One region of the Pradoshia sp. D12 genome, then DNA from elsewhere that is predicted to be linked to it. Evidence: riboswitches for the same ligand, from Rfam matches in the RefSeq annotation. Region 1 holds a riboswitch; the other holds the start of a gene.
The links. Region 1 has a riboswitch for lysine ahead of F7984_RS03355 (Na+/H+ antiporter NhaC family protein). Riboswitches for the same ligand answer to the same signal wherever they lie in the genome.
Positions count from the first base shown of each region.

Region 2: it holds a riboswitch for lysine, as region 1 does, so the genes downstream of both, F7984_RS05705 (amino acid permease) here and F7984_RS03355 (Na+/H+ antiporter NhaC family protein) in region 1, are expected to answer to the same signal.

Region 1 covers NZ_CP044545.1:672,554-680,583, reverse strand. Annotated here, with positions in the region: gene F7984_RS03355 (Na+/H+ antiporter NhaC family protein) at 28-1,608, opposite strand; lysine riboswitch at 1,755-1,935, opposite strand; gene F7984_RS03350 (ABC transporter ATP-binding protein) at 2,179-2,886, opposite strand; gene F7984_RS03345 (ABC transporter ATP-binding protein) at 2,886-3,665, opposite strand; gene F7984_RS03340 (branched-chain amino acid ABC transporter permease) at 3,640-4,608, opposite strand; gene F7984_RS03335 (branched-chain amino acid ABC transporter permease) at 4,622-5,500, opposite strand; gene F7984_RS03330 (ABC transporter substrate-binding protein) at 5,572-6,747, opposite strand; gene F7984_RS18885 (hypothetical protein) at 7,016-7,162, shown strand; gene F7984_RS03325 (MerR family transcriptional regulator) at 7,580-8,030, shown strand, end outside.
Region 2 covers NZ_CP044545.1:1,143,910-1,151,939, reverse strand. Annotated here, with positions in the region: gene cdr (CoA-disulfide reductase) at 1-403, opposite strand, end outside; gene F7984_RS05705 (amino acid permease) at 597-2,036, opposite strand; lysine riboswitch at 2,169-2,369, opposite strand; gene gntK (gluconokinase) at 2,477-4,015, opposite strand; gene F7984_RS05695 (TlpA family protein disulfide reductase) at 4,176-4,724, shown strand; gene F7984_RS05690 (hypothetical protein) at 4,810-5,031, shown strand; gene F7984_RS05685 (lactonase family protein) at 5,073-6,137, opposite strand; gene F7984_RS05680 (glycerol-3-phosphate dehydrogenase/oxidase) at 6,277-7,947, opposite strand.

The DNA.
Region 1 (8,030 bases):
ATGGCCGGTATCCAGCCATCCTATCTATTAATGAATAATACTGTTTTCTAATTGCTCCTGCTTTTTGGGCTTAGATACCCATACAAAAGATGCCAGCAAGATAACGACCGTGATCAATCCCATCGGCGTACTTCCTGTAAATCCAAGGACAATATACCCTACCATAGCTATACCCGCACTGATTAAAGCATATGGGATTTGCGTCATCACGTGATCAATATGATTCGCACAGGCACCGGTAGAAGAAAGAATGGTTGTATCGGAAATCGGTGAGCAATGGTCACCAAATACCGCACCAGCCAATACAGCCGCCATCGCCGGCAATATCATCGTAATATCTGTTACAGCCGTAATTTCTCCTGCAATCGGAAGCAGGATACCAAATGATCCCCATGAAGTACCCGTTGCAAATGACATCAATCCTGCTATTAAAAATAAAAGTAATGGAAGGAAGGATACATTTAAGTTTAAATCCTGTACAAGTCCAGCCAAATACTGGCCAGTTCCTAGCCTTCCGATTAAATCAACGATTGTCCAGGCAAACAATAAAATATAAACCGCTGGCAGCATGGACCCTATTCCGTGTTTTACTCCTACTGTGAATACCTTTACAGATATTCCATGCAAAACAAAGACTTGTCGTAAAAACATAATGATTGTTACTATAATTCCGATTGTACCACCCAGAACCAATGATTTAGTGACATTAGTATTTTCAAAAATGGTTAGAAGTGTTGCATGTCCAGCAACTGCCTGATAACCTGTCCAAAGCATCGCAGCCACTGTGCCTACAATAAGAGTTACAATGGGGATTACCAAATCTCCAACCCTGCCAGTTGTACTTCTCGGTAAATCTTCTTTTAATTCACCTGGAACTGTCTTGGATGGATTATAAAGAATACCTTCTTTTACCGCTCTATCCTCATGTACTTTCATCGAACCAATATTCCAATTTCGATAGATCACAATGAATACCATCGCCAACGCTGCAATCGCATAAAAATTCATTGGGATCATTTGAATGAACGCTGATATGGAACTGTATTCTGTCACCTCATGAGTGATAAAAATTCCTCCTATCAGTGCAATAATATAAGCCCCCCAGCTGGATACAGGCATAATTACACAGATAGGCGCTGAGGTAGAGTCAATCAAATAGGCAAGCTTAGCTCTCGGTATTTGATGTCTATCTGTAATCGGACGTGCTACCTGGCCAACCGCCAAAGCATTGAAATAATCATCAATGAAAATGAGTATCCCAAGTAATGCAGCTACCAGCTGAGCTCCAACTCTGGTTTTAACATGCTTCATCGCCCATTCACCAAAGGCACGGCTCCCACCGGAAATGGAAATGAAAGCCGTAATGATGCCAAGGATGAGCAAGAATAAAATAATATATATATTGGATACATTCAGTGATCCATCTGATATAAAGATTCCTTTTACCGCATCCCATATAAGGATACACGTATTACTAATATTAAAATCAGTAAGCATTAAAGCTGATGCTACAATCCCCGCACCAAGTGAAAGCAAAACCTTCCTTGTTACAGCCACCATTAGAATTGCCAATAGTGGGGGAATAAGCGTATAAACTGTCGACTCCATTCCTTTTTTCCTCCTCCAAATAAATAAGGGGAACTCGTCGTGAGTGCTGACCCTTGCGCTCTTACCTTTTATGCAAAAGAAAATAAAGAAGGGCTGCAATAGAGAAATATCTACCGCAGCCCTGTATCAGCTTTTCTTTCTCCATCACGACCTGTAGCTCCTCATTATAAGAACCTCTTATAATGACAGTGTTGCTTTTATTTAAAACAACCCCAGCAAATTCATTTCTGACTAATCAACTTGCTTCGGCAGTTTCCCCTTTCGGCTATGCTCTCTGTTGTCATCCTCACATAGCTTACTCTTGAATCCTGCGCCTCTACCCCATCGGAATGATAAGGTACTATCTAATTGTTATTCTAATATAACAGATTACGTTCCTGTTCACAATGTGGAATAGATGCGTATTTTTTTACAATTATCTGATTAATTATTAGGATGAAGCCTGACTCAATTGCTTAACGAGTAACCCGATCGACAACATGTTAGGCTAATTAATCCAATCCTCTCGTTCCTGTAACCCACACAAAACTAAAACTCCCCTGTAAAAGTTTACAGAGGAGTGATTCACCTTTAATGTCCGCCAAGATAGGCCATCTTTACTTTTTCACTTGAGGTTAACTCATCTGCCGAACCCGAGAGGACGATTTTGCCGGTCTCCACTACATAGGCACGGTTGGCAATCGATAGTGCCAAATTAGCATTTTGTTCAACTAAAAGAATAGTTGTTCCCGCATTATTTATTTCTTCAATTATGCGGAAAATTGTTTTAACCAGTAGTGGAGCCAATCCCATGGAAGGTTCATCGAGTAAAAGCAATTTGGGCTTAGCCATTAATGCCCTTCCCATTGCGAGCATTTGTTGTTCTCCACCTGACAATGTTCCTGCCGGCTGTTTAAGACGTTCGTTCATCCTTGGAAAAAGATCAAATACCTTCTCCATATCCTCTTTAATCCCAGCTCGATCCCTACGTAAATAAGCACCAAGCTGTAAATTTTCTTCCACTGTCATATTGGCAAAAACCCGCCGTCCTTCTGGTACATGTGAGATTCCCTGCTTTACAATCACTTGAGCTGCTTTTCCACCTATGGATTTACCCTGATACATGATTTGACCCTGCTTCGGTTTAAGTAAACCTGAAACAGTTTTAAGTAGTGTACTTTTTCCAGCCCCATTTGCACCGATTAAGGTAACAATTTCCCCTTCGTCAATATGAAAAGAGACACCTTTTAATGCCTGAATATTTCCATAGTAAACGTTAATATCTTCAACCTTCAGCATCAGGAAACCTCCTCGCCAAGATAAGCCTCTATAACCTTAGGATTATTGCGGACTTCATCCGGTGTACCGTGTGCGATTAATTGTCCATGATCAAGTACATAAATACGTTCACATACCCCCATCACAAGCTGCATATCATGCTCAATCAAAAGTACAGTTAAATCAAATTTTTCACGTATTAAGCTGATTAACTCCATCAGCTGACTTGTTTCCTTCGGATTCATACCCGCTGCCGGTTCATCCAGCAGCAGTAACCGCGGACCCGTTGCTAGGGCTCTGGCTATTTCAAGTCTGCGTTGCATTCCATATGGAAGATTCTTGGCCTTTTCATCACGATAAGAATCCAGATTAAATATTTTCAGGAAATCTACAGCCTTTTGGTCCATTTCCAATTCTCCCGAAAAATGATTAGGCATTCGTATAATTGAACTGAGCATAGAATGTTTAGCCTGTGAATGATAAGCAACTTTGACATTATCTATGACAGATAAATCTCCAAACAAGCGAATATTTTGGAATGTCCTGCTAATTCCCTTTCTTGTAATTTTATAAGGCGGTAATTTGTTAAGCTTATCGTCGTTTAAATGAATGGTTCCTTCTGATGGTACGTACACACCAGTTAAAAGGTTGAAAAAGGTGGTTTTCCCTGCTCCATTCGGTCCTATTAAGCCGCACAGTTCACCGGGATACAGCTCCATAGATACATCTGCTACAGCCTTTAACCCTCCGAAATGAATTCCAATTTGGTCAACCTTAAGCAGTGGTTTGGTGGTTTGCATCCTTCATGCCTCCTTTTGTCTTCCTTTTGAAAAATGAGGTAATTTCCTTTGTACCCATCAATCCCTGCGGTCTGTACAGCATTGTCACAATTAGGATAATACTGTAAAGAATCATCCGCGTATCAGAATAATCTGATAGGAAGGAAGAAATTAATGTAAGGAGAATTGCTGCAATCACAGAACCTGACATACTGCCCAATCCCCCAAGCACGACGAATATTAAAATATCAAACGACCGAAGGAAACCAAAGGTTGACGGATTAATAATATAAAAGTTATGAGCATATAACCCACCGGCAATCCCAGCAAAAAAGGCACCAATGACAAAGGCAGCCACCTTATAATAGGTTGTGTTAATACCCATGGAATCAGCTGCTGTTTCATCTTCCCTCACAGATATACAAGCACGACCGTGAGTAGAATTAGTGAAATTCCGAATGACGATAATGGTCACTAGTAAGCAGGCAAAAACCCAAGGCCAGGTTGTCATTTGCGTGACCATCATCCCTCTTGCCCCACCAACGGAGTCCATATTAAGAAAAACAATACGAACTATTTCTCCAAACCCAAGAGTGGCAATCGCCAAATAATCTCCCTTTAAACGCAAGCTCGGGATCCCGATAAGCATGCCTACCAAGGCCGCTGCAATCCCTCCCATTAATAAGGCAGATAAGAATGAGACCTCTAGCATCATAGACATGACAGCAGAAGCATATGCCCCAATTGCCAGAAAGCCAGCATGTCCAATCGAGAACTGGCCCGTAATTCCAATAATTAGATGCAAACTAACTGCCAGAATAATATTAATTCCAATTGTCACAATAAGATTAGTATTAAAAGCATTTAAATATCCGCCTGAAATAAGAACCTGTACCACGATAAACAAGACGAATGAGAGTAAAATAGAGAGCCAAAAACCTTTAACCTTCTTAAGAATTGCCATCGCCATGTCTCCCTTACACTTTTTCTCTTCTGTTTTTTCCGAACAAGCCCTGCGGCATAAAAATTAATATCAAGATGAGGACAACAAATGCAGCTGCATCCCTCCATAAGGATAAACCGGAGGCACTTACCAACCCCTCTACTACACCAAGCAACAGACCGCCTACCATGGCACCTGGAATAATGCCAATCCCTCCAAGGACCGCGGCGACGAAAGCCTTAAGTCCCGGCATTACTCCCATTAATGGCTCTATTTTTGTATAGTAGGTCCCAAATATAACACCCGCTGCTCCCGCAAGTGCTGATCCGATTGCGAACGTAGCAGAAATTGTATTGTTTACGCTGATTCCCATTAATTTAGCAGCATCTGCATCAAATGAAACTGCACGCATCGCCCGGCCAATTTTAGTTTTATGAACAACAAATTGCAGAACGATCATCAAGAAGAGTGAAACACCCAAAATCATCAGCGATTGACTTTTTATCGTAACACCAAAGATATCTATTGAATCTGCTGGCAGAACATTATTTGGATATGCTTCAGGCTGCGCTCCCCTGATTTGGATCATCCCGTTTTCGATTAATAAGGAAACCCCAATGGCCGTAATGAGTGCCGCAATACGAGTCGCATTACGCAGAGGCTTGTACGCAATCCGTTCAATCAAAACTCCAAAGATAGCACAGGCAACCATGGCAAGAAGCAGTGCGGGAAAAAAAGATAATTCCATAAACGTAATCGCATAAAAGCCGATGAAGGCTCCAACCATAAATACATCGCCATGTGCAAAATTAATCAATTTTACAATTCCATACACCATCGTATAACCGAGCGCTATTAACGCGTAAATACTGCCAAGTGATATCCCATTTACAAGTTGCTGAATAAATTCCATAACCTTAGACTCCCCTCGGTCATTATTTCAAAAATAGGAAGCTTTATCACAAAGCTTCCTATTCCTCATTCTTATGGATTTACCTTTGTTTCAAAAACTTGCTCACCATTTTCATACTTTAAAATAGCCGCTGACTTAACTGGATTATGATTTTCATCTATCGTTAAATTACCTGATACAAGCTGTAAATCCTTTGTACTGGCCAGAGCGTCTTTAATTTTTTCAGGTGTCGCGTCATCACCTGCGCGTTTTATCGAATCTGCAATGAAGTAAGCTGTGTCATAACCAAGCGCCGCAAAGGCATCAGGTGATTTATCTTTATATTTCTTTTTAAATGCCGATACAAAATCCTGAATTTTTTTATCTGGATCTCCCGCAGAATAGTGGTTCGTAATAAAGGTATTATTTAGCGCTTCTTTACCGGCAATTTCTATTAACTTAGGAGAATCCCAACCGTCTCCTCCCATAACCGGAACATCAATTCCTGACTCACGTGCTTGTTTTAAAATTAAACCAACTTCTTCATAAAATGCCGGAACAAAAACAAAGTCTGGATTCGCTTTTTTGATTCTGGTCAACGTTGATTGGAAATCTGTGTCTTTTTGCAGAAACGCTTCTTCTGCTACAATTTGCCCACCCGCTTTTGTAAATGCATCTTTGAAAGCTGCAGCAAGACCTTTAGAATAGTCGCTTGAGCTATCAACATAAATAGCGGCTGTTTTTGCCCCTAATTCCTGCTGAGCAAAATTCGCTGCAACTGTTCCCTGGAACGGATCAATGAAACACGTTCTAAAAACATATTCATTAACCTTGCCATCCTTCGAAGTAATCGTTTCGTTCGTCCCTGTAGGTGTAATTAATGGAACTTTGTTATCATTGGCAACCTGGACCTGCGCCAATGTATTTGTACTTGTCGCCGCACCAATCATGACATCCACCTTATCCTGGCTGGCAAGCTTGATTGCTCCGGTCGTTGCTTCTGCTGCATCTGACTTGTTATCATATTTTACTATTTTCAGTTTTTTGCCACCGACACCTTCTTTGTTTATTTCTTCAAGTGCCAGATCCATCCCTTCCACAATGGATTGACCATAGGATGCCCCACCGCCAGTTAACTCAAGGTTGGCTCCAATTTTAATCGTATCTCCTTTTTCTCCGCCGCCTGATTTCTCTCCACCGCAGCCGGCCAAAACACCCATACCTAATGATAATGAAAGAATAATACCAGCTAGTTTCTTCTTTTTCATTACACATGCCCCCTATTTTTCTTATAGATAAAGATATGAAACGGTGATTTGATTGAAAGATTAAAATATTCTGAATATAGTTTAACCCCTACTGGAAAATATGTACATATATTTTTTTATTTTAAAATCTGCTAACTGTTATCCTATAAATTCACTTAAATCTATAGGGATAATCAGTAAAATATTAAATACGCTAGCTGGATAAAGATGTTTTCAGCTCAAGAATACAGGAATGAAAAATATAACCAACACGTTAGGAGGCGACAATATGACAGACAAAAATAACACTGAAGGATTACGAGAACTCGAAAGAAAAGTTCAAAACAGTCAGAAGAAGCCAGAAAACGCAATTGATAAAGGCCGTAAACCGGATCAACAAAATCGCCTAAAGAACCAAGAAACTAGACTGCCTTAAATTATATTAAAACTGAAGAAACCCAGTCTCTTGACTGGGTTCTCTTTTATGTATGAAATGCCTACTTTTTTTAATATTCCTTAAAATCATCCACAAATCATAATTTTCTTTTTAGAGTGCATATATTATTGGTAGTTCATCTCTTAAAAAAATGTTCAGGGATTATGTTATAAAGGAATGGCTGAACTATCTTTGTATGTTTTCTATTAATTTCAACACTACCTCTATTATAATATTGAATTACCTCAATCCATAACTCTTCCATTTAAAAAAACTACCCCACTAAAGTAACTCTTTTTTCCTAAACCTAACAAAATCCAAAACTAAATAGTAACCCAGGAATTGCATTCTTTTATAAACTTAATATACAGTTAAAATATAGAGAATTTATAGTACTTGTAAAAGAAAGGTTATTTTATGTATAAGATTAATGCTGTTTCTAAATTATTAGATATGCCAACTGTTACTATTCGATCATGGGAAACCCGTTATCATGCTATTACTCCGAAACGTACTGAATCGGGTCATAGAGTATATACAGAAGAAAATGTAAATGATTTAAAATGGCTCAAAAAACAGGTTCAGGATCATAAGATGAGCGTCAGCCAGGCAGTTCAGCTTCTGAAAATCCACAAAGGTGAAATTGAAAAGGAGCAATTAATCGACAACACGATTAATCATTCATTTGAAGCGCAAATTAATGAATTATTTGAAGCAACGCTACATTTTGATTCCGAGAGATGCAATCAGCTCTTTGATTTATATTTTTCTCAATTTCATTATAAAACGGTCTTTTATTCAATTGTCGTCCCACTTATGTATAAAGTTGGAGATGCTTGGGAAAAGGGAGAGTTGTCTGTTATTAAGG
Region 2 (8,030 bases), 470 kb from region 1:
TCCGAAGCGTATAAACAGATTTAGCCTCATCGATTCCCGGAATGGCTGGCCTAACCGGTTTTGAACCCGGAGATAGGATTAGCACATCGTAGGATTCCTCATATTCCTCGCCTGTCATTGCTTTTCTGGCTATGACAGTCTTCTGCTCCCGATTGATTTTGATAATTTCTGTCCAATTACGTATATCTAAATTATAGCGTTGCCCCATTCCTTCAACTGTTTGAACAAGCAGTTTATTACGGTTTTGGATAACTTCTCCTATATAATATGGAAGACCACAATTCGCAAATGAAATATATTCACCTTTTTCAAACATGATGATTTCATCTTTTTCGCTTAGACGGCGCAGTCTTGCCGCAGCAGATGCTCCGCCTGCCACACCGCCAACAATTAAAATCTTCATTTTAATAGACCTCCATTAGTTCATCGATTAGTCTAATCGTAATATACCCTATTGGGTATGTCAATTTATCAAACTCACATGATTACACTCTATCATTGCTCCCGATAACAGTTTTCATAACACCGTTTTACTTTTAAATAATACCAAAAAAAAGCAAACCCACTTTTAACAATGGGTTTGCTTCTTATTACAGTTAAAAAGATTTTTTCAAATAATAGTTCTCGTGTTGTTTAACTTCCTCCATATTTTTAGGCAGTAAACGATAGAATAGGATTCCGCTTGCCAGAAGGATAACACCGAAAATAAATGTTTTTAAATCAGCCGTTCCTTTGATGATCACCCAAATGGAATATGCCGTCGCCAATATGGCTATGGTACCATCAATAATTCGTGAACGCATTTCATCAGATTTATATGTCTCGCCAGTCCAAACTAATTTCAGTTGGAATGAGGAGGAAATTAAATATGGCACTAAATAAGAAAGTGTCGCGATATAAATAATAAAGTCAAATGCATGAGCAATTGAATTTGAAATAGTTGAGAAAATAAATAATTGACCTAAACCATTTGAAACAATCATAGAGAAATTAGGAATCCCACGCTTATTGACCTGTAAAAACTTAGGGATAAATAAACCTTGTTTTGCTGCCTGATACGGGATTTCAGCGCTTAACAAGATCCAGCCAATTGTTGAACCAAATAAACTGATCAATCCAATGACCGCCAATGCTTTCCCACCAACAGGTCCCAGCACCGTTTCAATTGCATCGATTAATGGTTTTTCTGAATGGATAAGTGCATCCTGTGTTAATAATCCCATAACAAGTGTACTGATTCCCATATAGATAGCCAGGGCAATCAATAGCCCTAAAATGGTCGCTCTCTTTACATCTGCCTTTCTCTTCGCCCTTGATGCGAATACAACAGCAGATTCAACCCCTACAAAAGCCCATAAGGTTGAGACGGCAGCAAAATTTACCTGGCTGAGTAATCCCCGACTCTCACCATCAATTATACGAGTTTCCGCAAACGGTACAATATTAGATTGTTCAAAGGCAAATAGCCCAATTACAATGAATAATCCAAATCCAAGTACTTTTGCCGCAGTCGCCACAAAGTTTAATTTACCAGCATTCTCTATGCCTCGCATAATAAAGAAATGAACGCCCCAGAGCATGATTGTGCAGACAAGGAATGTTAAAGCATTGCCAACTTTTAGACTAAAATTCCCTATACTGAACAATTCAGCCGTACTAGTCAAACTTGGGAAGAAGGTAGATAAATACCCTGCAAACGTAGTGATGATGGCAATATTACCTGCAAAATTACCAATCCAGTATCCCCATGTAGACATAAACCCGGATAATCTTGAGGCTAAAGAATTTTCCTTGAACAATTCCTTAGCATAAATCTGAGGGCCACCTGTTAAATGTGGCTTACGAACAGCCAGATTCCCAAAAACCAGCGCAATAGTTAGTACACCCAATCCTGTTAATCCCCATGCCATAATTACTCCGGCAGGACTAGCTACTTCTGCCAGCGTACGCGGCAACATAAAAATACCAGACCCAACCATATTGCCGACTACAAATGCCGTTAAAATCCAAAAACCCAGTTGCTTCTTATTGTGCACGATAATTCCCCTTCCAAAGCTGTCATGTTACTCTCTATTTTTGAATTATCCATTTCTGTGTAAATAAACTAAATAAAAAACACACCTTATTGTTAAGGTGTGCAACATTTTATGATTAGCCACACCAGACAATAAATGGATAGTTCTCCATGGTCTATATACATATCGCGATGTATATAGACCATGACAGTCCTGCACCTATTCGGATACAGTCCCAGCTGCTCTCTTCGGAAAAAAAGAGCGCTTCGGCAGATTTTCCTTTCAACTAAAGTCAGCAAGCTTTCCGGCTCTCTTTTTAGTTTACTAATAAAATCTGCGACCTCTACCTCATCTTTTAGTCCGATGAGGATTTGTATTAAATTAAATTATTCCTGTATAAAGGATACAGTGAAAACGCGAATGCTGTCAATATTATTCGACAATGTTATTTTCAAATCAACTTATTTATGATTAATCCATTTGTTTTGGAAAGCTGCTATACTGCTATATTCAGTCTCCAATTTTCTGTATATATTGATGTAAATTGGCAGTAATTCCTCGTATCTTTCTACATTTGCTTTAACCGGCGTATGGACATGTGTAGTTCCCACATAATTTGATACAACGGATAGGTCTTCAATTTCACCGAGTGCATATCTGCCGAGTACAACTGCTCCTAAACAAGAGCTTTCAAAGCTTTCTGGCACATCTACTTCCTGATTAAAAATATCCGCAAGCATTTGCCTCCATAACTCTGAGCGCGCAAATCCCCCCGTTGCCCTGATTTTACTTGGCACACCTATCAATTCCTGCAAAGCTAATAAGACTGTATAGAGATTAAAAATGACTCCTTCAAGCACCGCTCTGACCATATGTTCCTTTTTATGATGAAGTCCCAAGCCAAAGAACGATCCTCTGGCATCAGGGTTCCAAATGGGCGCTCTCTCTCCAGCTAAATATGGGTGGAATAGTAGTCCATCTGCCCCCGGCGCTACTTTTGATGCTATCTTGGTGAGTACTTCATATGAGTCAATTCCGAGGCGTTTAGCTGTTTCTACTTCCGCTGAAGCCAGCTCATCTCTTAGCCATCTAAAAGTCATACCTCCATTATTAACTGGTCCGCCAATCACCCAATGCTTATCCGTCAATGCATAACAAAAAATTCGGCCCTTTTCATCCGTAATCGGCCTATCTGTTACCGTACGAATGGCTCCGCTCGTTCCAATCGTGACTGCTACAATCCCTGGATCAATCGCATTGACACCCAGATTGGAGAGAACGCCATCACTGGCTCCTATTACAAATGGAGTATCCGGCAACAGCCCCATATCCGCAGCATAGGCGGAGTCCATGCCAGATAAATAATATGTAGTTGGTACTGGTTTAGACAAATGGGTCTCTGTAATACCCGCGATTGCCAATGCCTCAGAATCCCATTCTAAATTTTTAAGATGAAACATTCCTGTTGCTGAAGCAACCGAATAATCAATCACATATTGCCCAAATAATTTATAAAAAACATATTCTTTAATGGAAATGAATTTATATGTCCTACCCGCTAATTCGGGATAATCATTCATCAACCAGGTGATTTTTGTAAGAGGAGACATTGGATGGATTGGCGTTCCAGTTCTCCGATAAATTTCTTGTCCATTCCTCTCATTTTTAATATAGTCGGACCACTTCTTTGAACGGCTGTCAGCCCATGTAATGCATTGAGTTAATGGATTTCCATTTTCCTCAACCGCAATTACGCTGTGCATAGCCGAGCTAAAGGATACTAACGACAGTTCATCAGGATTTATTTGGCTTTGGACCATTACTCCTCTTATTGCATTAAGTACAGCATGAAAGATCTCATCAGGATTCTGCTCTGCTGTAAGTGGAGTCGGGCTATATAATGGGTACTCTACATGATAGGTGCTGAGCACAGATGCGTCTCCCGAAAATAATACAGCCTTTGTACTCGTGGTTCCTATATCAACTCCTATATAAAACATCTATCTTCCCTCACTTCCCTAAAAGCTCAATACTAGATTCTTACCTTTATTCATATTTTTATAAACAACTTAACACAATTTGATGCCCATTGATTAATTTTTTCACGACTGGCAAATACTTTCTACTAAATAAAAACGACATCAGGAGGCCTCATCCAAATTGAAGAATAAAACAATTGCCATTCTTGCTCCATTCTTTTTATTTATATTTTTATTTATTTACACGCAGACACAAAAAGAGCCTATTACAGAGGAATCTATACCTGTTTTGACTCAAACAGGAATTAAGGAAGGTCAATCTGCACCTGATTTCGAATTAAAAACTCCGGACGGAAAAACCATAAAATTATCTGATTATCGCGGTCAAAAAGTTTTATTAAACTTTTGGGCAAGCTGGTGCCCTCCCTGCAAATTAGAGATACCAGATCTCAATGAATTTTATAGTGAACATAGTATGGGGAAGATCACTGTATTAAGCGTGAATATGACCTATTCAGAAAAAAACAAGCAAGCCGTTCAAACCTTCCAAGATATGTATAATATCAAGTATCCTGTATTACTGGACCAAACAGGAACTATTGCAGGATTATATAAAATTATAACAATCCCAACCAGTTATTTCATTGACTCCAACGGTATCATACAAAAGCGAATAATCGGACCCTTGCAAAAAGAAACGATAAAAAATCTGATGGACTCAATAGATTAGCGTCCAAAACATCTCCGGAAAAATATAACAAAAAAAGACAAAATTATACTTAATTTTATACCTAAACCATAGTAAAATAAAATATATGAAAAAGATCAATTACGAATCAAGGGGTGTTGTTTCACGAATGAAAGCATACAATATTTTAATTACATTGATGCTTATGTTGATCAGCGTGTTGTCTATTAAAAATTTATATACTGGCCATTGGGACTTGCAATACTCCCTATTAAACGGTGGAATGGCTATTATTGTTTTAGGTATCTTTACGGCTTATACACAATCTTTAAAAGAACAATCTAATTAAATAACAGCTGGTTTGGAAAAATCCAAACCAGCTTTTTTGTATCATTCTTGATTTCTTACTATCGCTTGAACACAAACGGGTTTCGAAAGAGAAATCGTATTCCCTGTATAGGTTGGAATACCCTCTTTATTAATTTCAAATAAAACTAATGAATCACTTTGCTCATTTGCTGCAATAAGTACTTTTTCTTCGTCTATTAACTCGAAATTTCTCGGTCCCTTTCCTTCCGTATGTGTAAATGCGATAATTTCCGGTATACCTGATTCTGCCACTTTGTACGTTGCAATACTGTCATGCCCTCTATTTGAGGCATATAAGAATTGGCCATCCTCTGAAATATGCAAATCGGCTGCTGTATTTTCCTCTTTGTAATCATCCGGCAATGTAGTAACCACCCCTAGAAGAGAATCCGGTATATGTTGGTCATTTAATTCAAATACTGCGATTGTATTGCTTAATTCCTGGATGACATACATGATTGGCAATGTAGGGTGAAAGGCAAAATGTCTTGGACCCGATCCAGGAATAGTAGACATTTTAGCCAAATTGGCAAAATCCTTATCATCGTATACATAAATTTTATCAGTACCTAAATCTGCTGCAACTACAACGGAGGAATTCGGTACCGGTACGATTGAGTGAGCATGCGGTGCATCCTGTCTGTCTGCCCAAACCCCTGATCCAACATGTTCATTTGTTGTCGTATGTTCTCCAAGTGTTCCGTCCTCTTGTAGTTCTATCCTAGTTACCGTGCCACCATAATTACTAATGTATAAACAAGATTCATTTTCACTAAGACTGACATAGCAAGGTGCCATCCCATTCGTAGATTTGCGATTTAACTCTCTAATCTGTTCGGATTGCCGATTGATTGCATAAGAGACAACCATCCCATACTCAACTTCACTTACCGCGTATAAATGGGTCTGAGCTTTATTTATAACAAGAAAGGAAGGATTTTCAATACCCGTATATTTCTCAACTAAGTCAAGTTTTTTTTCTTTCACGTTCAATTTGAATAGATGAATACCCGTACTTGTTTCTTCTGCATAAGATCCGGTATAAATCATCCATTCATTTTTCTTATTTCCTTGAATTTCATTCATCTTGACTGCCCCCATCCCGTGTTAAATAAACTAATAGTTTCTGTTTCATTTCTATTCCCCTTTTTAAAGATATTGAATCTTAAAAAAAAAACCCACAACCTATATTTCAAGGAAGTGGGGTCATTTATCCGTATTTATATTAATTCGTAACCAGCTCGGATTGTGGATACGCAGCATCATGCAATTCAGTTTCAAGCTCTTTAGTATACATTTCTGTTTGCTGTTCAGTCCAATGCAGTACTTTTTTCATATACGAAATCACTTGATCTTTGTATTCATGAACATGCTTAATATCAAATAGGACCATGCCAGTTCTGCGATTAAAGAAATCAAGCGGCGTATAAGCCAATTCATATTCAATTGCATAGCCCAATTTAGCCAATACTGGTAATGGCAGCCCTATTTCGCTCGCTTTTTCTTTGTTTTTTCGGGCTATTTCAAACAGAAGCGGAGCATTGGATCCATATGTTGAAATAATCTCTCTTGCTTCTGTATCTGATAACCCGGTTCCGATTGCTTTTTCTTTAGTTTTGCTTATATATGAACTAAATTTCGTTGAGCCTCCAACACGGCCGCCGGATATCGGCATTTTTTCAGTATAGCAGCTACCGAAATGTTTATATCCTTCATCTCTGAATTGTTTAGCTACTAAATCCAAAACGGTTTCAGCCATTTTACGATATCCTGTCAATTTTCCGCCTGCAATCGTAATTAACCCAGAATCAGATACCCATGTTTCATCTTTCCTGGATATCTCAGAAGCACCTTTCCCCTCCTGGCTGATTAATGGGCGCACTCCAGCCCAACTGGATTCCACATCCTCTTTAGTAACGTTTACTGAAGGGAACATATAGTTAATAGCATCCAATATATAATCTCTGTCTTGATCAGTCATTTTTGGATTGATTGGATCTTGACCATAGAATGTATCTGTTGTCCCAACATAGGCTTTCCCTTCACGCGGAATCGCGAATACCATTCTTCCATCAGGGGTATCAAAATAAACCGCTTGTTTCAAAGGGAAACGGGATTGGTCAATCACTATGTGTGCACCTTTAGTAAGCTGAAGCACTTTACCTTTTTTAGAATTGTCTTTTTCACGTATAAAGTCTACCCATGGACCCGTTGCATTTATAATCTTCCTAGCTTTAATTTGGAAGGAATCCTCATCCAATATATCCTTAACATTTACACCTACTATTTTTCCATTTTCATAGATTAAATCCTCGACCTTGGCATAATTCAGTAAGCTTGCTCCTTGTTCAAACGCTTCTTTCATGACTTCCATCGTCAGGCGGGCATCATCGGTTCTGTATTCAACATAGTAGCCCCCACCCTTTAAGCCATCTTTTCTAACCAATGGAGCTTTTTCAATTGTTTCATCTACTGTAAGCATAGTGCGGCGTTCTTCCTTTTTCACTCCAGCAAGAAAATCATACATCTGTAAGCCAATGGAAGTAGTAAATTTACCAAATGTACCGCCTTCATGGAAGGGTAATAACATCCATTCAGGTGTTGTAACATGAGGACCATTTTCGTAAACAATAGCCCTTTCTTTCCCAACCTCTGCAACTACTCCTACTTGCAATTGCTTTAGATAGCGCAATCCACCGTGAACCAGCTTGGTTGAACGGCTTGATGTACCGGCTGCAAAATCCTGCATTTCAACTAGGCCCACCTTCATCCCTCTTGTAGCTGCATCTAAAGCAATCCCTGCTCCGGTAATTCCTCCACCAATGACAAGCACATCGAAATGTGTGTTTTGTAATTTATTTTTATATTCATGTCTATTTAAACTATTTAAACCCATCCTCTTGTTCCTCCTCTGTTGATAAGTGCTATTGAGATAATAAAAAGAGACCACAAAATACATTACCCTTATTTAAAGGAATG